Linked DNA regions of Aquitalea magnusonii. The protein of the gene in region 1 interacts with the protein of each later gene in a pairwise test. Links are inferred from orthologs where the notes say so. Each region holds a gene or a part of one and is shown in the gene's direction. Other genes may lie near its edges.

Region 1 (7,218 bases):
TGCTGTGGCAATTCCGGATGCTGACCGGTTTACAGGGTCAGCTTGCAACCAAATCGCCGTTGCCTGTTCACACCCAAGATGAAAAAGACTTTGCTTGCCAGCCTGCTGGCCATGGCACTGAGCCAACCACTGCTGGCCTATGCCGACCTTCCTGCGCTGCCCGATCTGGGCGATATTTCCGATAGCACGCTCTCGATAGCAGATGAGGCCCGAATCGGGCGCGATTTCATGCGTGCCATGCGTGATGACGGCGACGTGCTGGATGATGCCGAAGTCAATGACTACATCAACACCCTGGGTCATCGTCTGTCGGCCAGCGTACGCGTACCCGGCCTGCAGCTGAGCTACTTTGTGGTCAACGACAAGCAGATCAACGCCTTCGCCATGCCCGGCGGCTATGTGGGGGTGAACAGCGGCCTGGTGGTGGCCACCCAGAGCGAGGGCGAACTGGCCTCGGTAGTCGGGCATGAAACCGCCCATATCACCCAGCGCCACATTGCCCGCATGCAAGCGGCCAGCTCGGCTACCAGTCCGCTGTTACTGCTGGGCACGGTGCTGGCTGCCGTGCTGGCTTCCCGTGCCGGCGGCAGCCAGGCATCCATCGGTACCTTGTCGGCCGGACTTGGCCTGCAGATTTCCAATCAGTTGTCGTTTTCACGCGATTTCGAACGCGAAGCCGACCGTGTCGGCATGCAATATCTGGCGCAAGCCGGTTTCGATGTGCGCGCCATGCCGGCCTTCTTCCAGCGGCTGGAGAGTGCCAACCGCTACAGCGACAACAATGCCTATGCCTTTCTGCGCACTCACCCGGTCACCTCGCAACGTATCAGCGAAGCGCAGAACCGCGCACTGGAATACCCGGTAAAAATGAAAGCTGACAGTACCGCCTACCTCTTGGTACGGGAAAAGCTGCGCACCATGGTGCTGGCACCGGATGAGGCGGTGCGCTACTACCAGACCATGCTGGATAAAGGTCAGTATCTCAATGAAGGTGCAATGTGGTATGGCATGTCGCGCGCGCAGTTAGCCAGCCATCAACTGGCCGCAGCCAGAACCGCGCTGGGCAAGGCGGAAGCACGCTTGCCGGCGGATCCCATGTTGTTTGGCCAGCAGGCCGCCATCGCGCGCGAAGCCGGTGACTGGGGCGCGGCACTGGCCAGTCTGCGGCGTGGCCAGCAGGCCTTCAAGGACAGCCAGCCCTTGCAAATCGCCGAGCTGGATGTCCTTATAGACAGCGGCAACCGGACGGCGGCACTGGCCCTGCTGCGGCAGTTGCAGGGCCGCTATCCGAATGATGCCGCGCTGTACCGCCGTGAAGCCAGGCTGTATGCGGATCGGGAGCCACAGCGCTACCACGCCGCACTGGGCAACGCTTTCTACTTTGAACGACGTTACGAAGCGGCGCTGGAACAGTATCAGTTTGCCTCTCAGGCCAAGGGCGACGACTTCTACCTGCGCTCCTCCATCGAGGCGCGCATGCGCGAAGTTGAAAAACTGCTGAAAGAGGAAAGGAAGGATTCGGGGAAATAAACCGGTGTAGACCTTGCAGGGGGCGGTATCGCAAAAAAACAACATGATGCAGCGCAATATCCTGATAAATGGAGCAAATATTCAGTGATAACCCTAATTGCCTATTCCGCTGTTGCCTCCTGAAACTATACACTCCGCAACACCAGAGGGCATTTTCATAAATGAACATTTTTATTGCGAAAGTGATCGTTTATAATCTGTCCCTAACGAGTCCGGTTCGTTTTTTCGTTTTCGATCCGGTAACACAATAAAGCGGGTCTGGACCTGATCCAGGCCCCGGTCACCCCGATGTGAGGATGAGATATGGCTGCAACCTTCCCTGACGATATCGATCCCCTGGAAACCCAGGAGTGGACTGAAGCGCTGGAGTCGGTTCTGGATACCGAAGGTTCCGAGCGCGCACACTTCCTGCTGGAAACCATGGTTGAGCGCACCCGCCGCCGTGGCGCTTACCTGCCTTTCGACGCGACTACCGCGTACCAGAACACCATCCCGGTGGGCAAAGAACAGAAATCCCCCGGTAATCACGAGATGGAGCACCGCATCCGCTCCATCAACCGCTGGAATGCCGCTGCACTGGTTCTGCGTGCCGGCAAGAAAAACCTGGAGCTGGGTGGTCACATTGCGTCCTTCCAGTCCTCCGCCACCTTGTATGACGTAGGTTTCAACCATTTCTGGCGCGCGCCGAACGACGAGCAGGATGGCGATCTGGTGTACTTCCAGGGCCACATTGCGCCGGGCGTGTATTCCCGCGCCTTCCTGGAAGGCCGCCTGACCGAAGAACAGCTGGACAGCTTCCGTCAGGAAGTGGACGGCAACGGCCTGTCCTCCTATCCGCACCCGTGGCTGATGGACGACTTCTGGCAGTTCCCCACCGTATCCATGGGTCTTGGCCCGCTGATGGCCATCTATCAGGCCCGCTTCCTCAAGTACCTGGAAAGCCGTGGCCTGGCCCGCACGCCGGGTCGCAAGGTATGGTGCTTCTGCGGTGACGGCGAGATGGACGAACCGGAATCCCTGGGTGCCATCGCCCTGGCCGCGCGCGAAGGTCTGGACAACCTGATCTTCGTCATCAACTGCAACCTGCAGCGCCTGGACGGCCCGGTACGCGGCAACGGCAAGATCATCCAGGAACTGGAAGGCGACTTCCGCGGTTCCGGCTGGAACGTGCTGAAAGTGATCTGGGGCAGCCGCTGGGATCCGCTGCTGGCCATGGACACCAAGGGCCTGTTGAAGAAACGCATGGACGAATGCGTGGACGGCGACTACCAGACCTTCAAATCCAAAGACGGCGCCTACGTTCGCGAACACTTCTTCGGCAAGTACCCGGAGCTGCGCGAAATGGTGGCCAATATGTCCGACGACGAGATCTGGGCGCTGAACCGTGGCGGCCACGATCCGCACAAGGTCTACGCCGCGTACTACGAAGCCACCCACAATGCCAATGGCCGTCCGACCGTGATCCTGGCCAAGACCATCAAGGGTTATGGCATGGGTTCGTCCGGCGAAGCGCAGAACATTGCCCACCAGGCCAAGAAGATGGATATCGAAAGCCTGCGCAAATTCCGCGACCGCTTCGGTATTCCGGTGTCCGACGAAGACCTGCCGAAGGTGCCGTACTACAAGCCGGCTGATGACAGCCCGGAAATGAAGTACATGCGTGAACGCCGCGCCGCGCTGGGTGGTTACCTGCCGGCCCGCAAACCGGTGAAGGCCCCGCTGGCCATCCCGGGCCTGCACGTGTTCGACAGCCTGCTGGGTGATTCGGGTGAGCGCGAGTTCTCCACCACCATGGCCTTCGTGCGCATGCTGGGCACCCTGCTGAAAGACAAGAACATCAGCAAGCAGATCGTGCCGATCGTGCCGGATGAATCCCGCACCTTCGGTATGGAAGGCATGTTCCGCCAGTACGGCATCTGGTCCACCCAGGGTCAGAACTACGTACCGCAGGATGCCGACCAGCTGATGTTCTACAAGGAATCCAAAGACGGCCAGATGCTGCAAGAAGGCATCAACGAGCCGGGCGCGATGTCTTCGTGGATTGCCGCAGCGACCAGCTACGCCAACCACGGCATCCCGATGATTCCGTTCTACATCTACTACTCGATGTTCGGTTTCCAGCGTATCGGTGACCTGGCCTGGGCGGCTGGCGACATGCGCGCCCGTGGCTTCATGCTGGGTGGCACTGCCGGTCGTACCACCCTGAACGGTGAAGGCCTGCAGCACGAAGACGGTCACAGCCACATCCAGGCTGGCCTGATCCCGAACTGCGTGTCCTACGACCCGACCTTCGCTTACGAGCTGGCAGTCATCCTGCAAGATGGCCTGCGCCGCATGTATGCCGAGCAGGAAGACGTGTTCTATTACATCACCCTGATGAACGAGAACTACACCCACCCGGCCATGCCGCAAGGCGCCGAGCAGGGCATCATCAAGGGCATGTACCTGCTGAAGGACGGCGGCGACGCCAAGGTGAAGGTACAGCTGATGGGCTCCGGCACCATCCTGCGTGAAGTGATTGCCGCGGCAGACCTGCTGCGCAACGACTTCGGCATCGCGTCCGACATCTGGAGCGTGACTTCCTTCAACGAGCTGCGTCGTGACGGCATGGAAGCTTCCCGCTTCAACCTGCTGCACCCGACCGAAGCTGCCCGCAAGTCCTTTGTCGAGCAGCAACTGGAAGGCCGCAGCGGTCCGGTGATCGCCGCTACCGACTACATCCGCAACTACGCCGACCAGATTCGCGAATACGTACCGGGTCGCTACGTGGTACTGGGCACCGACGGTTTCGGCCGCTCCGACAGCCGCGCCAAGCTGCGCGAGTTCTTCGAAGTGGACCGTCACTACGTCGCCGTGGCTGCCCTGTCCGCCCTGGCCCGCGAAGGCAAGATCGAAGCTGCCAAGGTGGCTGAAGCGATTGCCAAGTACGGCATCAAGACCGACAAGCTGCCTAGCTGGAAAGCGTAAGCCAGCGGGAGTACGGGAGTGGGGAGTAGGGAGTGGATGCCCGGCCCCGCTCAGTCAGGCCAACGAATTCATGGAGTAGTGAGTGGACAGTGCGCGGCGTGGGGACTCCCCACTCGCCACTCCCCACTCCCAACACATATGAGCAATCTGATCGAACTGAAAGTGCCCGACATCGGTGGGCACAGCAATGTAGACATCATCGAAGTATTCATCACCGCCGGTCAGACCGTGGCGGTGGACGACTCGCTGATCACCCTGGAAACCGACAAGGCCACCATGGAAGTGCCGGCTGAAGCTGCCGGTGTCATCAAGGAAGTGAAAGTCGCTGTTGGCGGCAAGATTTCCGAGGGCGACGTCATCGCCATCCTGGAAGTCGGCGCCAGCGCTGCCGCGCCGGCTCCGGCCGCCGTGGCAGCTGCTGTTGCACCGGCCCCGGTTGCCGCCGCTCCGGCAGCTGCACCGGTTGCAGCGCCTGCCGCACCGGCTGCCGCACCGGCTGCCAGCGGTCGCATCGACATCGTGGTGCCGGATATCGGCGGCCACAACGGTGTGGACGTGATCGAAGTATCGGTCAAGGTGGGCGACGTGATCAGCGTGGACGATTCGCTGATCACGCTGGAAACCGACAAGGCCACCATGGAAGTACCGGCCACTGCCGCTGGCAAGGTAGTTGAAGTCAAGGTTGCCGTTGGCAGCAAGGTAAGCCAGGGCGACCTGATCGTGGTGGTGGAAGGCGCTGTTGCTGCTGCCGCTGCTCCGGTGGTCGCTCCTGCCGCAGCACCGGCCCCGGCCCCGGCTGCCGCTGCGCCGGCTCCTGTCGCCGCTGCGCCTGCCGCTGCTGCACCGGTTGCCGCCAGCGCCAGCCTGCCCGCCATCAACGAAGCCAGCTTCTCCAAGGCCCATGCCGGTCCGTCGGTACGCCGTCTGGCCCGCGAACTGGGTGTGGACCTGGGCCGCGTCAAGGGTACGGGCCGCAAGGGTCGCATCATCGACGCCGACGTGAAGGCCTTCGTCAAGAGCGTGCTGCAGAACCCGGTGGCTGCCGCCCCGGCCGCCGCTGCTGGTTCCGGTGTGGGTCTGGACCTGCTGCCGTGGCCGAAGGTGGATTTCGCCAAGTTCGGCCCGATCGAAACCAAGCCGCTGTCGCGCATCCAGAAGATTTCCGGTGCCAACCTCAGCCGCAACTGGGTGATGATCCCGCACGTCACGTTCAACGACGAGTGCGACATCACCGAGCTGGAAGACTTCCGCAAGACCATCGGCAAGGAATGGGAAAAATCCGGCCTGAAGATTTCGCCGCTGGCCTTCATCATCAAGGCCGCTGCCGAAGCCCTGAAGGCATTCCCCACCTTCAACAGCTCGCTGGATGGCGACAATCTGGTGCTCAAGCAGTATTACCACATCGGCTTTGCCGCCGACACGCCGAATGGCCTGGTGGTACCGGTCATCAAGAACGTCGACCAGAAGGGCATCAAGCAGATCGCCAAGGAACTGACCGAGCTGTCGCTGCAAGCCCGCGAAGGCAAGCTCAAGCCGACCGACATGCAAGGCGCCACCTTCACCATCTCCAGCCTGGGTGGTATCGGTGGCAGCAGCTTCACCCCGATCGTGAATGCGCCGGAAGTGGCCATCCTGGGTGTGTGCAAGAGCCAGATCAAGCCGGTATGGAACGGCAAGGAATTCGCACCGCGCCTGATGTGCCCGCTGTCGCTGTCCTTCGATCACCGCGTGATCGACGGTGCGGCTGCCGCGCGCTTCACCGTGCATCTGGGCAAGCTGCTGTCCGACGTGCGTCGCCTGATCCTCTGAAATCGTGAGTAGGGAGTGGGGAGTCGTGCTTGCTGCAGGCAGGTGCTCCCCATCGGGAAAACGAACTGATAAAGGAAGTGGGTGGTGGATGGCGGGTGGAGTAACTCCCTACTCGCCATTCCCCACTCCCAAAAGCCATGAGCAATCTGATTGAACTGAAAGTCCCGGATATCGGCGGCCACAGCAATGTGGACGTGATCGAAGTCTTTGTGAAGCCGGGCGATGTGGTGAGCAAGGATGACAGCCTCATCACCCTGGAAACCGACAAGGCCACCATGGAAGTGCCGGCGGAATCTGCCGGTGTGGTGAAGGAAGTCAAAGTGGCCGTGGGCAGCAAGGTGAGCGAAGGTGACGTGATCGTCATCGTTGAAGCTGCTGCCGCCGCCAGCGCGGCCCCGGCAGAAGCCAAGCCGCTGGAAACCACCGGTGTGGCCTCTGCTCACACCGATGCCGGTTTTGCTCCGCAGGCTGCCCCGGTGGCCGCCAGCCACGCGGGCGGTGCCGATGTCGAATGCGACGTGATGGTACTGGGCGGTGGCCCTGGCGGTTATTCCGCTGCCTTCCGCGCCGCCGACCTGGGCCAGAAAGTGGTCATCGTCGAGCGTTACTCCACCCTGGGTGGCGTGTGCCTGAACGTGGGCTGCATCCCGTCCAAGGCCCTGCTGCACAATGCAGCCGTGATTGACGAAGTAAGCCATCTGGCTGCCAACGGCATCAAGTTCGGCAAGCCGGAAGTGGATATCGACCTGTTGCGCGGCTACAAGGAAAAGGTCATCGGCAAGCTGACCGGTGGCCTGGCCGGCATGGCCAAGGCGCGCAAGGTGCAAATCGTACGTGGCAATGGCCGCTTCATCGACCCGCATCACATCGAAGTGTCGGTCACTACCGGCAACGGCCGTGCAGAGAGCGGCG
Region 2 (6,809 bases), 3.4 Mb from region 1 along the record:
ATGGGCGGCACAGCAGCAAGCCTTGCCCTTGCTGATCATCAATGCAGTGGAAGACGAGCCCGGCCTGGATGCCATCAGCACACTGCTGCAACAACAGGCCGCAGCCCTTGTCGCCGCCATCGGGCTGCTGCAAGAGGTATTGCAACCAGCGCGCATCATCATTGCCCTTCACCAGCAACAACAGGCTGCTCTCCAGGCCATGCGCCAGGCAATGGCCGGGCGTGACTGGCAGCTTGAAGCCATTACCGCACCTTACCCCGCAGCAGATGAAGCCACGCTATGCAAACTGCTGGCCCGACCGCCAGAAGCCAGCCACAGCCTGTGCCTGCCAGCAGATGGCGTCCTCGCCGCCGGCGCGGCCATCCTGCATGGACAGCCCTGCATCAGCCGCCTGGTGAGCATCCACAGCCGCCAGGCAACACATGGCCAGGTGCAAGCACTGCTGGGAACGCCGCTAGGCCATGTACTGGCCTCGGTCGGCGCGAGTACCCGTTACGGCATCCTGCATGGCGGTGCGCTGCGCGCCTATGCGCTGCCAGCGCCGCTGGCCGACACCCTTGGCCTGCACTGGCACAGCCGCTGCCTGCAGCCGGCCAGCGCAGAAACAGCCCACGCACAGGACTGCATACGCTGCGGTGACTGCGCACGCATTTGTCCCAGCCGGCTACAACCACAGGAACTCTACTGGCACTGCACGCAGCAGGACGGCACACAGGCTGAGACCTGGGGCCTGCAGGACTGCAGCCTGTGCGGCCTGTGCAATGCGGTATGCCCCAGCCAACTGCCGCTGCTGGAGCAGTTTCGCCACAGTGCGCAGCAACAGCAGCATGCACAGCAACAACAACAGGCGGCAGAGCGGGCAAGACAGCGGCATCGCTTCCGCCAGTTCCGCCTGGAGAGGGACAAACAGGAAAAAGCCCAGCGCCTGGCAGAACGCGCGGCAGAACAGGCAGCCAAACGCGAACAATCCGCCAGCACAGTACAGCCGACAGCCAAGAGCACGTCGGAGCTTGCCGACAAACAGGCCGCCATTGCAGCAGCCATGGCACGCGCCGCCGAGCGCAACAGCCGGCACCAAAGCAAGCAGTCTGCCGCTCAGGACGATCTCCAGCAGCCAGATGAGCGTGCCGCCGCCATAGCTGCCAGCCGTCAGGCTGCCATCGATGCCGCCATGGCCCGTGCCGCGGCACGCAAGGCAGCGCAAGATGCAGCCAAAGCGGCCAGCGTGGCGCACAGCCAGCCGACAGCCGTGCCAGACCATGACAAGCAGGCGCTGATTCAGGCCGCGATGCAGCGTGCTGCCGCACAAAAAGCCGCGCAGACCTCCACCACACCCAGCAGCATGGATGGCGACAAGCAGGCGCTGATCCAGGCCGCGATGCAGCGTGCTGCCGCACAAAAAGCCGCGCAGACCTCCACCACACCCAGCAGCATGGATGGCGACAAGCAGGCGCTGATCCAGGCCGCGATGCAGCGTGCTGCCGCACAAAAAGCCGCGCAGACCACCGCCACACCCAGCAGCATGGATGGCGACAAGCAGGCGCTGATCCAGGCCGCGATGCAGCGTGCCGCCGCACAAAAAGCCGCGCAGACCGCCGCCACACCCAGCAGCATGGATGGCGACAAGCAGGCGCTGATCCAGGCCGCGATGCAGCGTGCTGCCGCACAAAAAGCCGCGCAGACCACCGCCACACCCAGCAGCATGGATGGCGACAAGCAGGCGCTGATCCAGGCCGCGATGCAGCGTGCCGCCGCACAAAAAGCCGCGCAGACCGCCGCCACACCCAGCAGCATGGATGGCGACAAGCAGGCGCTGATCCAGGCCGCGATGCAGCGTGCTGCCGCACAAAAAGCCGCGCAGGCGGCTGCGGGGCAAGAAGCTGCATCGAAGCCGGATCAGGCCAAGGGAGCGGAAAACACATGATCTCCACCACCATACGTCTTGCTCCGACACTGGCCAGCAGACAGCGACAGTCGCTGCTGGCGCTACTGCCGGGCATCCTGGTTTTGCTGGCACAGCAAGGAGCGGCAGCACTATCTACTCTTCTGCTGGCACTGTTTTGCAGCCTGCTGGGCGAAATGGCCTGTCTGTATCTGCGCAAACAGCCCATCACGCTGGCCTGGCAACAACCGGCATGTCTGCTCAGCGCGGTATTGCTTACCCTGCTGCTGCCGCTCAACACCGCCCCGCTGGCACTGGCGGCAGCCTGCAGCGCCGCCATCCTGCTGCGTCAGTTGTTTGGCGGCAGCGCACACGGCCCCTTCCATCCAGTGAGCGTCAGCCTGATCTTGCTGGCCCCATGGCTGCCGCTGGCAGCCCCCGCTGACAATCTGCCACTGTCCCTGGCCTTGCTGCTGGGCATCTGCTGGCTGGGCTGGCGCCATCTGCTTGCCTGGCAGGCCCCTGCCGGCTTTGGACTGGTGTTGCTGGCCAGCCTGCCGCTGCCCCATGCCAGCCTGCTGCTGCAACCGGCATGGTGGCTGCTGGCTGGCTGGGTCATCAGCGACAGCAACAGCATCCCGCTTACGCCAAAAGGCCGCTGGCTGCATGGCGTGGCCATGGGCTTGTCATGCCTGGCACTTAGCCTGTCCGCCAGCCGGGTGGATATCGCTGGCGCGCTGGCGGCCAGCCTCTTGCTCAGTGCCTGCGCCCCACTGCTGGACAAGCTGCTGCTGTTGCCGCCCACCCGCACGTAAAAACCGCAACCAGCCCGCTCCCGCAGCGGGCTGCGCTACAATAGCCGGGCTGTCCCAACCTTAGCCGGACAGCCCGCGTACCAAACCTGTTTCAGGCCAAGCCACCATGAATGCCACCAAGCGTTACGAAATCTTCCGCCGCCTGCGCGAACACACGCCCAAGCCCGCCACGGAACTGGAATACCGCACACCATTCGAACTGCTGATTGCCGTGCTGCTATCGGCCCAGGCCACTGACGTCAGCGTCAACAAGGCCACCCGACCGCTATATGCCGTCGCCAATACCCCGGCTGCCATGTTGGCATTGGGTGAGGAGAGCCTGGCCGATTACATCAAGACCATCGGCCTGTTCCGCACCAAGGCCAAAAACGTGATAGCCACCTGTCGTCTGTTATTGGAAAAACATGGCGGCGAGGTCCCGGATGACCGCGCGGCGCTGGAGGCCCTGCCCGGTGTCGGGCGCAAAACCGCCAATGTGGTGCTGAATACGGCCTTTGGTCACCCCACCATTGCGGTGGATACCCATATCTTCCGGGTATCCAACCGCACCAGGCTGGCACCAGGCAAGGATGTACGCGAGGTAGAAGACAAACTGCTGCGTTACGTTCCGGCAGAATTCAAGGTGGATGCCCACCACTGGCTGATCCTGCATGGCCGCTACGTATGCAAGGCACGCAAGCCGGAGTGTCATCGCTGCGTGATCGCCGATCTGTGTGAATACCCGGCAAAAACGGTATGATTGCAGCATTGCGGTCGTAGTTAACCGGCGGTAGTTCCCTGGAAATACAGTGGATCGTCCCTATATCGGTCTGAAAGCTTCCCCGAAAGGATAATTCTGTGACTCCGTATCTTCGCCCCATTCTCGGCGCCCTTCTGGCAGCGTCGTTGCTCTCGGGTTGCGACAAGATCGAAAGCCTGTTCCACAAGCAGAGCCAGCCGGCCCCGGTAGCTGTGCCTGCCCAGTCGGATGGGCGTGTCGCCATGTTGCTGCCCGACTTTACCCAACTGGTCGAACGGGACGGCCCGGCCGTGGTAAACATTCAGGCCAACCGCACCGAGGCGGTACCACAGCAAAGTGAAATGCCCTTCCCGGTACCGGAAGACGACCCGCTGTTCGACTTTTTCAAGCGCTTCATCCCCAACCAGCCCAATCAGCAGGAGCAGACACCGGAAGAAAGCGTGTCCTATGGCTCCGGCTTCATCATCAGCGATGATGGCTACATCATGACCAATGCCCACGTGGTGAGCGGTGGCAGCCAGATCAAGGTGATGCTGACCGACAAGCGCGAGCTGAAAGCCCGTCTGGTGGGCCTGGACAAGCGCACCGATGTTGCCCTGCTGAAGGTGGATGCCTCCAGCCTGCCGGTAGTCAAGGTAGGCAGCCCGGCACAGCTCAAGGTGGGTGAATGGGTGGCTGCCATCGGCGCACCCTTCGGCTTTGACAATACCGTTACCGCCGGCATTGTGTCGGCCAAGGGCCGCAGCCTGCCGGATGAAAACTATGTTCCCTTCATCCAGACCGACGTGGCCATCAACCCCGGCAACTCCGGCGGCCCGCTGTTCAACCTGCGCGGTGAAGTGGTGGGTATCAACTCGCAGATCTACAGCCGCTCCGGCGGCTTCATGGGCATTTCCTTTGCCATCCCGATTGACCTGGCGATGAATGTGGCCGAACAGATCAAGGCCAAGGGCAAGGTCAGCCGTGGCCAGTTGGGCATCAATATCCAGGAAGTGTCGCAGGAGCTGGCGCAGTCATTCGGCCTGCCCCGCCCCAGCGGTGCGCTGGTGGTGCGGGTGGACCCGCAAGGCCCAGCCGGCAAAGCCGGCCTGCAGACCGGGGATATCATCCTCAAGCTGGATGACCGCAGCATCGAAAGCTCCAAGGACTTGCCGATGATGGTGGGTTCCTTGCAGCCGGGTGCCAAGGTAAAACTGTCGGTGTGGCGCAAGGGGGAAGAGAAAACCATCCAGGCCACGCTGGGCGAACTGGCACCGGAAGTCAGCCCCCAGGCCAAGCAGCAGGACGAAGCCGCTCCGCAGAATTTCCAGTTTGGCAAACTGGGGCTGACCGTCACCGAGCTGACCGCACGCCAGCGTACCGAGCTGGGCCTCAATGGCGGCCTGCTGGTACAGAAGGCGCAAGGTGCGGCGGCACGCTCCGGCCTGCAACATGGCGACGTGATCATGGGGCTGAACCAGAATGAAATCACCTCGGTGAAGAGTTTCGAGAAGGCGCTGTCCAGCGCACATGGCAAGATAGCCTTGCTGGTGCGACGTCAGGACAGCACGCTGTTCGTGCCGCTTCGCCTCGATTGAGCATGCCGACAAGCCGCCGCAAGGCGGCTTCAGGCTGCTAACATCATCATTTGACGAATCTCCACCGGACCCGGCTTTGCCGGGCCTTTCGAGGAAGTGATTGCGTTGGCAGCCTTACCGTTTATTCCCAATCCCCCCGCCCTTGCCTTGCCAATTGAAGAAGGGTGCCTCGCTTTCCTGTCTGAAAGCGAGATGGGTATTGTCAACAAGCCAAAGCCGCCCCAGGGCGGCTTTTTCATGGCTGCCGACATCCAATAAACCAGCAACAGCAAAGGAGAGAAAATGAGTTTTCTGACAACCGATTTGTGCGATGCCAATGAAGGCCGGGTACGTGTGGTCGAGCCCATGTTCCAGTGCTATGGCAACCATGCCCGCTTTGCCGGACAAATCGTCACCCTCAAGCTGTTTGAGGACAACACCCTGGTGCGCGAAACCCTGGCCCAGGATGGCCATGGCAAGGTGCTGGTGGTGGATGGCGGCGGTTCGCTGCGCTGCGCGCTGCTGGGCGACCAGATTGGCGAGCTGGCGGTGGCCAATCACTGGGAAGGGGTGGTGATTTATGGCTGCATCCGCGATTCGGTGGCACTCAACCAACTGCCCTTGGGCATCCGCGCACTCAATACCCACCCGCTGAAGTCGGTGAAGCGCGGCGAAGGTCAGCGCGATCTGCCGGTGACTTTTGGCGGCGTCACCTTTACACCGGGTGACTGGCTGTATGCCGATGAAGACGGCGTGATCGTCGCCGCCGAGGCCCTGCTTTAAACAGGCACTCACACACCATCGTGGTTGCGGGCATGAACCGGCAGGGCGGCCTGCTCGGCCGGTTCCCCCCAGCCAAGATGCTCCTGCCACCAGATGTGGGATTCCGGTGCCAGTTGCTCCGGCGCATCCAGCGTGGCGGCGGTGATGTCGATATCGTCCGGGTCGGACTCATGCTGATAGCTAAGGGTGGCGCCACAGTGTGGACAAAAGCCACGTTGCACCGCTGCGGATGAGTGGTAGTAAACCGGCTTTTCACTCAGCCACTCCAGCTCAATCAGCCGTACGGTAAACCAGGTCAGAAACGCCGCCCCGCTAGCCTTGCGGCAACTGATGCAATGGCAGTGCGTGACATGAAAGGGCTGGCCATGTATGCGATAGCGCACCGCGCCGCACAGGCAGCCGCCAGTCAATATGCTGCTCATGATGGTCTCCTGCTAGGCGGCGCCTGGCTTGGACAGGCACCGACGTTTGGCGTGCTTGTTCAAGCACTATAGACAGTTATAAGCAGTCTTGCAGGATGAACGGCGGGCATGAAAAAACGATGCCGTTTTGCGGCATCGTTTGCGTGGGAAAACGACTGGCTGTCTATCAGGCTGGCTGGGTAGGTGTCTGGTTATCCAGCGCCGTCATCTGGTTGCGTTCGTCAACGAACACCAGCTTGGGCTGATGGTTGAGCAGCTCGGCATCTTCATACTGGGCAAAAGAGGCGATGATCAGCAGGTCGCCCGGAGCAGCACGGCGGGCAGCCGAACCATTGACCGAGATGACACCGGAGCCGCGCTCAGCCTTGATGGCGTAGGTGGCAAAGCGCTCGCCATTGTTGACGTTCCAGATCTGCACTTCCTCGTATTCACGGATATCCGCCGCTTCCAGCAGGTTTTCGTCAATGGCGCAGGAGCCGATGTAATGCAGCTCCGCGTGCGTGGTGGTGACACGGTGCAGCTTGGACTTAAGCATGATGCGTTGCATGGTACTGTCTTTCCTTGCCCGGCTTAGCGGGACACTTCCACATTATCGATCAGACGGGTACGTCC
Region 3 (6,988 bases), 200 kb from region 1 along the record:
CGCGCTGTCATCGGTGTGGATACCGGGCTGTGCCATCTGGCCAATGCGCTGAATGTGCCGCTGGTAGCCATCTATACCGATACCGACCCTGGCAAGACCGGGGTGGTGGAAACCCCCTGGGCCACCAATCTGGGCAATATCGGCCAGTGCCCGACGGTGGATGCGGTGTATCAGGCCTTGCTGGCGCGCAAGGACATGCAATGAACTGGCGGCGCGGCTTGTATTCCATGCTGTGGTGGGCGGCCACGCCGCTGATTCGCCGTTATCTGAAAAAACGCGCACGCAAGGCCCCGGCCTATCTGCAGCACTGGGACGAACGTTTCGGTGAGGCTCGCCAGCCTCAAGCCACTGGCGCGATCTGGATTCATGCGGTATCGGTGGGTGAAACCCGTGCCGCCCTGCCCTTGATTCAGGCCATTCGCCAACGCTGGCCGGATGCGCCCTTGCTGCTCACCCAGATGACTCCCACCGGGCGCGATACCGCCTGCCAGCTCTACTCCGATGCCGAAGTGCGTTATCTGCCCTACGACTATCCCGGTGCGGTGCGGGATTTTCTGGCCGTATGGCAGCCACGCTTTGGTGTGCTGATGGAAACCGAGCTATGGCCCAATCTGCTGCATGCGGCGCGCCAGCAAGGCGTGCCGGTTTTTCTGGCCAATGCGCGGCTGTCGGAAAAATCGCTGCGCGGCTATCGTCGCATTCAGGGGCTGATTGGCCCGGCCTTGCGTGATTTGACGGCCATAGCTGCGCAAAGCCAGCAAGATGCTGAGCGTTTGCAGCAATTGGCTGCGTGTTCGCCGGTAGTGTGTGGCAATACCAAGTACGATTTCACCCCGCCAGCCGCCATGGCCGCACTGGCAGCGCAGTTTCGCCAGCGCATTGGCAGCCGTCCGGTATGCATTTGCGCCAGCACGCGCGATGGCGAGGAACAACTGATCCTGCAGGCCTGGCAACAGGCCGAAGTCGGCAATACCCTGCTGCTGCTGGTGCCGCGTCACCCGGAACGCTTCGATAGCGTGGCCGCGCTGGCGCAGGGCATGGGTTTTGCCGTGCAGCGTCGTAGCGACCAGCAAACCGTGGCTGCATCAACCAGCGTGTGGCTGGGCGACAGCATGGGCGAGCTGTTTGCCTATTACGGCTGTGCCGATGTGGCTTTTGTCGGCGGCAGCCTGCTGCCGCTGGGTGGACAGAACCTGATCGAGCCCGCCAGCCTCGGCCTGCCGGTCTTGTTTGGCCCGTCCATGTTCAATTTTGCCCAGGCCAGTGAATTGGCGCTGCAGGCAGGCGCTGCCTGGCAAGTGGCGGATGCCGCCGCGCTGGTGCAGCAGGTACTTGAGCTATTGCAGGACGACGCCCGTCGCCAGCAGATGCACCGCGCCGCGCTGGCGTTTACCGCGGCGCATCGTGGTGCCAGCCAGCGCATTGTGCAGTTACTGCAGGCGCATCTGCCTGACTGATACAGCGGCCCGACCATGGGCCGCTGTTGCCTGCCCGCCACGCCGGGCCAGCCATTTCCTGTCCTGCATCAATTATTCCAATATCTTGCTTTGCTGTTTTTATACACGCGTATAAATTGGCAGCATGAAGCCCGACACCAATCCTCACCCCACCCGCCTCCTGTTGCTGCAACATGGCTTGCAGCACTTGCGCCAGCATGGTCTGCGCCAGTTGACCGTACGGGGTATCTGCCAGCAGGCCGGGGTGAATCCCGGTGGTTTTGTCTACCACTTTGGCAACCGCCAACAATTTGTCAGCACCCTGCTGGAGTTGTGGTACGCGCCCTTGTACCAGCAATTGCAGGACAGCCTGCAGCAGCAGGGCGAACCCTTAAGCCGCCTGTCGGCCATGCTGCTGCAACTGGTGGCGTTTGCTAAAGCCGAGGGCGGGGTGATCAGCCAGTTGCTGCTGGATGCCGGCGCGGGCGAGGTGGCGGCGGTGGAATTCATCCGCAATCTGGCACCGCGTCATCCGCAGTTGTTATTGCAATGCCTGAGCGAGGCGCAACAGGCCGGCCAGCTATGTCAGGCTCCGCCCTTGCACCAACTGATGTTTCTGATGTCGGCACTGGGCTTCCCGGTGCTATTGCAGCAGCTAAGCAGCGGCAAGCACATCCTGCCCACGCTGCTGGAGCAGGGTTTGGCCAGCTATGCGCTGGAACCGGAACATTTGCAGCAAAGATTGCACTGGGCGCTCAAGGGCCTCAGTGCCAGGGAGCTGGCGCAATGAACAAGAAACGCATGGTGGCGGGACTGCTGGTGTTGGGGCTGCTGGCCGCAGGCATCTGGCACTGGCAGCAGGGCAAGGATGGTGCTGAGCTGGTGCTGTCCGGCAATGTGGATATCCGCGAGGTGAATTTGTCCTTCCGCGTGGGTGGCCGCCTGCAGCAAGTGCTGGTGGACGAAGGTGCAACGGTGAAGGCGGGGCAGATACTGGCTCGGCTGGACGATGCCCCGCAACGCAATGCCGTGGCCGATGCCGAAGCGGCGCTGTTGGCGCTCAAGGCCCGGCAGTCGCTGATGCACCAGGGGTATCGGGCGGAAGATGTGGCACAGGCCCGTGCCACGCTGGATGCCCGCCAGGCCGTGCTGACCGATGCCAATGCCGCCTGGCAACGGCAACAGGAACTGGCCGGCAGCGGTGCCGCGGCGGTCAAGGCGCTGGATGCCGCCCGCTCTGCCCGTGAGCAGGCGCAAGCGCAGTATCAGGCCGCGCAACAGCAATACCAGGCACTGAGCAAGGGCTACCGGCCGCAGGAAGTGGCCGAAGTGGACGCCAATGTGAAACGGGCCGAAGCCCAGCTGGCCAGCGCCCGGTTGCAACTGGCCGATACCGTGCTGAGCGCACCGTCGGACGGCATCATCCTCACCCGCGTGCTGGAACCGGGCAGCATGCTGGCAGCCGGTGCCAGCACCTTGACCCTGTCGCTCACCCGGCCGGTGTGGGTGCGGGCCTATGTGGCTGAAACCCAGTTGGGCCAGACCCAGCCGGGTCGCAAGGTATGGGTTTATCGCGACGGGCGCAGCCAGCCCTATGCCGCCGTAGTGGGCTTTGTCTCGCCCACGGCGGAGTTCACCCCCAAGAATGTGGAAACCGCCGACCTGCGCACCGCCCAGGTTTACCGCCTGCGCGTCATCATCTCCCAGCCGGATGCCGCCTTGCGCCAGGGCATGCCGGTGACGGTGAAGCTGGCCCAGCCATGAATACGGCAGACAGCGACATCGCCATCCGCCTGCGCAGCCTGAGCCATGCCTTTGCCGGCCGCCCGGCCCTGCATGCGCTGGATGCCGACATCCGTCGCGGCATCATCACCGGCCTGGTGGGGCCGGATGGTGCCGGCAAGACCACCCTGTTGCGGCTGATGGCCGGCCTGCTCAAGCCTGACAGCGGCAGCTTGCAGGTGGAAGGGCTGGACCCGGTGACAGCTGGTGACGCACTGCGTACACAACTGGGCTATATGCCGCAAAAATTCGGCCTGTACGAAGACCTTACCGTGCTGGAAAACCTTACCCTGTATGCCGATTTGCGCGGGGTGACCGGCGCGGCGCGGGAGGAAAGTTTTCAGCGCCTGCTGGCGTTTACCGATCTGGCACGCTTTACCGACCGGCTGGCCGGCAAGCTGTCCGGCGGCATGAAACAGAAACTGGGCCTGGCCTGCACCCTGCTGGGTTCGCCGCGCATCCTGCTGCTGGACGAACCCTGTGTCGGGGTGGACCCCATCTCGCGCCGCGAGCTGTGGCGCATGGTCAGCAGTCTGGCCGATGGTGGCATGGCGGTGCTGTGGAGTACCTCGTATCTGGATGAGGCCGAGCTGTGCGGCGAAGTATTGCTGATGCACGAAGGCCGCCTGCAATACAGCGGCAGCCCGCAGGCGCTGATGGACAGCATGCAGGGCCGCAGCCTGCTGTTGCAGGGCATTGCCGGCAACCGTCGTCAGGTATTGCGCCGCGCACTGCGTTGCCCGCAGGTGATAGACGGTGCGCTGCAAGGCCATGCGGTGCGGCTGGTGCTGCGCACGGCAGGCGAGCTGCCGGATCTCTCTAGCCTGCAAGCCGGGCCGGATGCCAGCTTGCAGGCGGTCAAGCCACGGCTGGAAGATGCCTTCATCGATTTGCTGGGTGGCGGGCCGGGTGGCGATTCACCACTGACCGAACACATGCCGCCAGCGCGGCTGCCGGACGGGGTGGATGCCGACGCCGTCATCGTGGCGGAACAGCTCACCCGCCGTTTTGGTGATTTTGTCGCTACCGACCATGTGGATTTCCGCATCCGCCGTGGCGAAATCTTTGGTCTGCTCGGCCCCAATGGCGCGGGCAAATCCACCACCTTCAAGATGATGTGCGGCCTATTGCCGGTAAGCAGCGGCGCGGCACGGGTGATGGGGCTGGACCTGAAAAAATCCGCCAGCCAGGCGCGGCAGCAAATCGGTTACATGGCGCAGAAATTCGCCCTGTACAGCAACCTCAGCGTGGCGCAGAACCTCGAGTTTTTCTCCGGCATCTACGGCCTGTCCGGTGCCCGCCAGCGTGCGGCAGTAACCGACATGGTGCGGGTATTTGCCTTGCAGCCTTTCCTGGCCATGAATGCCGGGGAACTGCCGCTGGGTTTCAAGCAACGGCTGGCGCTGGCCTGCGCGCTGATGCATCAGCCGCCCTTGCTGTTTCTGGACGAACCGACGTCGGGGGTGGACCCGGTCAGCCGCCGCGAATTCTGGAGCCATATCAACAGCCTGGTGGACAAGGGCGTCACGGTGATGGTGACCACCCACTTCATGGACGAAGCCGAATATTGCGACCGCATCGGCCTGGTGTACCGCGGCCGCATGATTGCCAGCGGCACGCCGGATGAACTCAAGGCCATGGTGGCCAGCCCGGCCCTGCCCGACCCCGGCATGGAAGACGCCTTCATCGCACTGGTGGAGCGTGATGACCGCTTGCGGGAGGCCACATGAGCATCAGCCTGCGTCGCCTTGCTGCGCTGTGCCGCAAGGAAAGTTACCAGATCGTGCGCGACCCCAGCAGCATCCTGATTGCCTTCGTGCTGCCGGTGTTGCTGCTGTTCATCTACGGCTACGGCATCAATCTGGATGCCAACCGGGTGCGTCTGGGCATCGTGCAGCAGGATGGTGGCGCAGAAGCCAGCCGCCTGGTACAAACGCTGCAAGCCTCGCCCTATATCGCCGCCAGCCTGTCTACTTCCGAATCCTTCATGCGTCAGCAATTGCAGCTGGGTGAAGTGCGCGGGGTGGTGATCCTGCGCAGCGATTTTTCCGCCAGGGTCAGGCAGGGTCAGGGCGCTGCCGCCATCCAGTTGCTCACCGACGGGGCCGAACCCAATACCGCCAATTTTGTTGCCAGCTATGTGCAAGGGGTATTCCAGCTATGGCTGAACCAGCGCCACAGCGGCCCGCCGCCAGCGGCCACGCTGACCTTGCAGCCGCGTTACTGGTTCAACCCCACCACGGTGAGCCGCAACTATCTGGTGCCCGGCTCCATCTCGGTCATCATGACCATCATCGGTGCGCTGCTCACCTCGCTGGTGGTGGCGCGCGAGTGGGAACGCGGCACCATGGAGGCGCTGCTGTCCACCCCGGTGACGCGGGCCGAGCTGCTGCTGTCCAAGATCATCCCCTACTACCTGCTGGGCATGGCCGCCATGAGCATGTGCGTGCTGGTGGCCACGCTGGTGATGGGCGTGCCGCTGCGCGGTTCGCTGTGGGTGCTGTTTGTGGTTACCAGCCTGTTTCTGGGCAGTGCGCTGGGGCTGGGCCTGTTGCTGTCCACCACCACGCGTAACCAGTTCATTGCCGCGCAGTTTGCGCTGACCGCGGCTTTCCTGCCCGCCATCATGCTGTCCGGCTTTGTTTTTGAAATCCGTAGCATGCCGCTGGCGGTACAGGCGGTGACTTACCTGATTCCGGCGCGCTATTTTGTCAGCGCCTTGCAGACACTGTTCCAGGCTGGCGAAATCTGGCCGGTATTGCTGATCAACCTGCTGTTTCTGCTGCTGTCCGCCGCCTTCTGGCTGGGGCTGACCGCCTGGCGGACACCGCGCCGACTGGATGGCAACTGAGATGTGGCAACGTCTGCTCACCCTCATCCGCAAGGAAATGCAGGCGCTGCTGCGCAGCCCGCAAAGCCGCCGCCTGCTGATTGCCCCGGTGCTGCTGCAACTGCTGCTGTTTCCGTTTGCCGCCACGCTGGAAGTGAAAAACAGCACGCTGGCGGTGTTCAATCAGGATGGCGGTGCCGCATCCATCGAGCTGGTGCAGCGGCTGGCCGCTACCCAGGCCTTTCCGCAAGTGCTGATGCTGCACAGCCAGCAAGACATGCAGCAGGTGATAGACCGCCAGCAGGCCTTGCTGGCCATCAGCCTGCCGCAGGATTTCTCGCGCCGCCTGGCCAGCGGCCAGGGGGTGACGGCGCAGGCCATCATTGACGGGCGGCGCAGCAATAGCGCGCAGATTGCCTATGGCTACGCGCTGCAAGTGGTGCAGCAATATGCCGCCGAGCGCAACCGGCAAGCCGCACCGGCGCGGCTGCTGGTGCAGAACCTGTACAACCCCAATCTGGAATACCGCTGGTTCGTGCTGCCCAGTCTGGTGGCCATCATCACCACCATCGGCTGCCTGATGGTGACCGCGCTGTCACTGGCGCGCGAGCGCGAGGAAGGCACCTTCGAGCAACTGCTGGTGTCGCCGCTGACCCCGGCCTACATCATGGCCGGCAAGGCGCTGCCCGGCATGCTGGTGGCCCTGGTGCAGGGCTGCATCATTGCCGCGGCCGCGGTATGGGTGTACCAGGTGCCGTTCAGCGGCACGGTGTGGCTGCTGCTGGTTTCCATGCTGTGCTACGGGCTGTCGCTGGTGGGTTTCGGCCTGCTGATTTCCGCCCTCAGCAGCAATCAGCAACAGGCTTTTCTGGGCTCGTTTGCCTTCATGTCGCCCGCAGTGATTTTGTCCGGCTACATGGCCCCGGTGGAAAACATGCCG

Evidence for each region.
Region 2: the proteins of aceE (region 1) and nth interact in binary tests that used the Escherichia coli proteins (3 or more experiments, as listed by UniProt). The link is inferred for Aquitalea magnusonii from one-to-one orthologs.
Region 3: the proteins of aceE (region 1) and DLM_RS19975 interact in binary tests that used the Escherichia coli proteins (3 or more experiments, as listed by UniProt). The link is inferred for Aquitalea magnusonii from one-to-one orthologs.

The regions. Positions count from the first base shown.
Region 1 is NZ_AP018823.1:4,049,954-4,057,171, reverse strand. The notes cover bases 1,468-4,697. They hold aceE (pyruvate dehydrogenase (acetyl-transferring), homodimeric type), read left to right. Parts: upstream 1,468-1,833; coding sequence 1,834-4,497; downstream 4,498-4,697. Other genes in these bases: aceF (dihydrolipoyllysine-residue acetyltransferase), read left to right, coding at 4,636-4,697; DLM_RS18960 (M48 family metalloprotease), read left to right, coding at 1,468-1,530. In the rest of the region: more of DLM_RS18960, read left to right, coding at 79-1,467; more of aceF, read left to right, coding at 4,698-6,306; lpdA (dihydrolipoyl dehydrogenase), read left to right, coding at 6,444-7,218. UniProt on the Escherichia coli protein: Component of the pyruvate dehydrogenase (PDH) complex, that catalyzes the overall conversion of pyruvate to acetyl-CoA and CO(2).
Region 2 is NZ_AP018823.1:671,530-678,338, reverse strand. What follows is about bases 1,799-4,619. They hold nth (endonuclease III), read left to right. Parts: upstream 1,799-2,803; coding sequence 2,804-3,436; downstream 3,437-4,619. Other genes in these bases: DLM_RS03255 (DegQ family serine endoprotease), read left to right, coding at 3,535-4,619; DLM_RS03265 (RnfABCDGE type electron transport complex subunit D), read left to right, coding at 1,921-2,697; DLM_RS03275 (4Fe-4S dicluster domain-containing protein), read left to right, coding at 1,799-1,924. Also shown: more of DLM_RS03275, read left to right, coding at 1-1,798; more of DLM_RS03255, read left to right, coding at 4,620-5,013; ribonuclease E activity regulator RraA, read left to right, coding at 5,296-5,775; DLM_RS03245 (GFA family protein), read right to left, coding at 5,784-6,197; panD (aspartate 1-decarboxylase), read right to left, coding at 6,364-6,744; panC (pantoate--beta-alanine ligase), read right to left, coding at 6,768-6,809. UniProt on the Escherichia coli protein: DNA repair enzyme that has both DNA N-glycosylase activity and AP-lyase activity. The DNA N-glycosylase activity releases various damaged pyrimidines from DNA by cleaving the N-glycosidic bond, leaving an AP (apurinic/apyrimidinic) site.
Region 3 is NZ_AP018823.1:4,249,788-4,256,775, forward strand. Bases 2,573-5,572 are described here. They hold DLM_RS19975 (ATP-binding cassette domain-containing protein), read left to right. Parts: upstream 2,573-3,196; coding sequence 3,197-4,948; downstream 4,949-5,572. Other genes in these bases: hlyD (secretion protein HlyD), read left to right, coding at 2,573-3,200; DLM_RS19980 (ABC transporter permease), read left to right, coding at 4,945-5,572. Outside these bases: waaC (lipopolysaccharide heptosyltransferase I), read left to right, coding at 1-204; waaA (lipid IV(A) 3-deoxy-D-manno-octulosonic acid transferase), read left to right, coding at 201-1,457; DLM_RS19965 (TetR/AcrR family transcriptional regulator), read left to right, coding at 1,582-2,226; more of hlyD, read left to right, coding at 2,223-2,572; more of DLM_RS19980, read left to right, coding at 5,573-6,069; DLM_RS19985 (ABC transporter permease), read left to right, coding at 6,071-6,988. UniProt on the Escherichia coli protein: Part of the ABC transporter complex YbhFSR that could be involved in efflux of cefoperazone. Probably responsible for energy coupling to the transport system.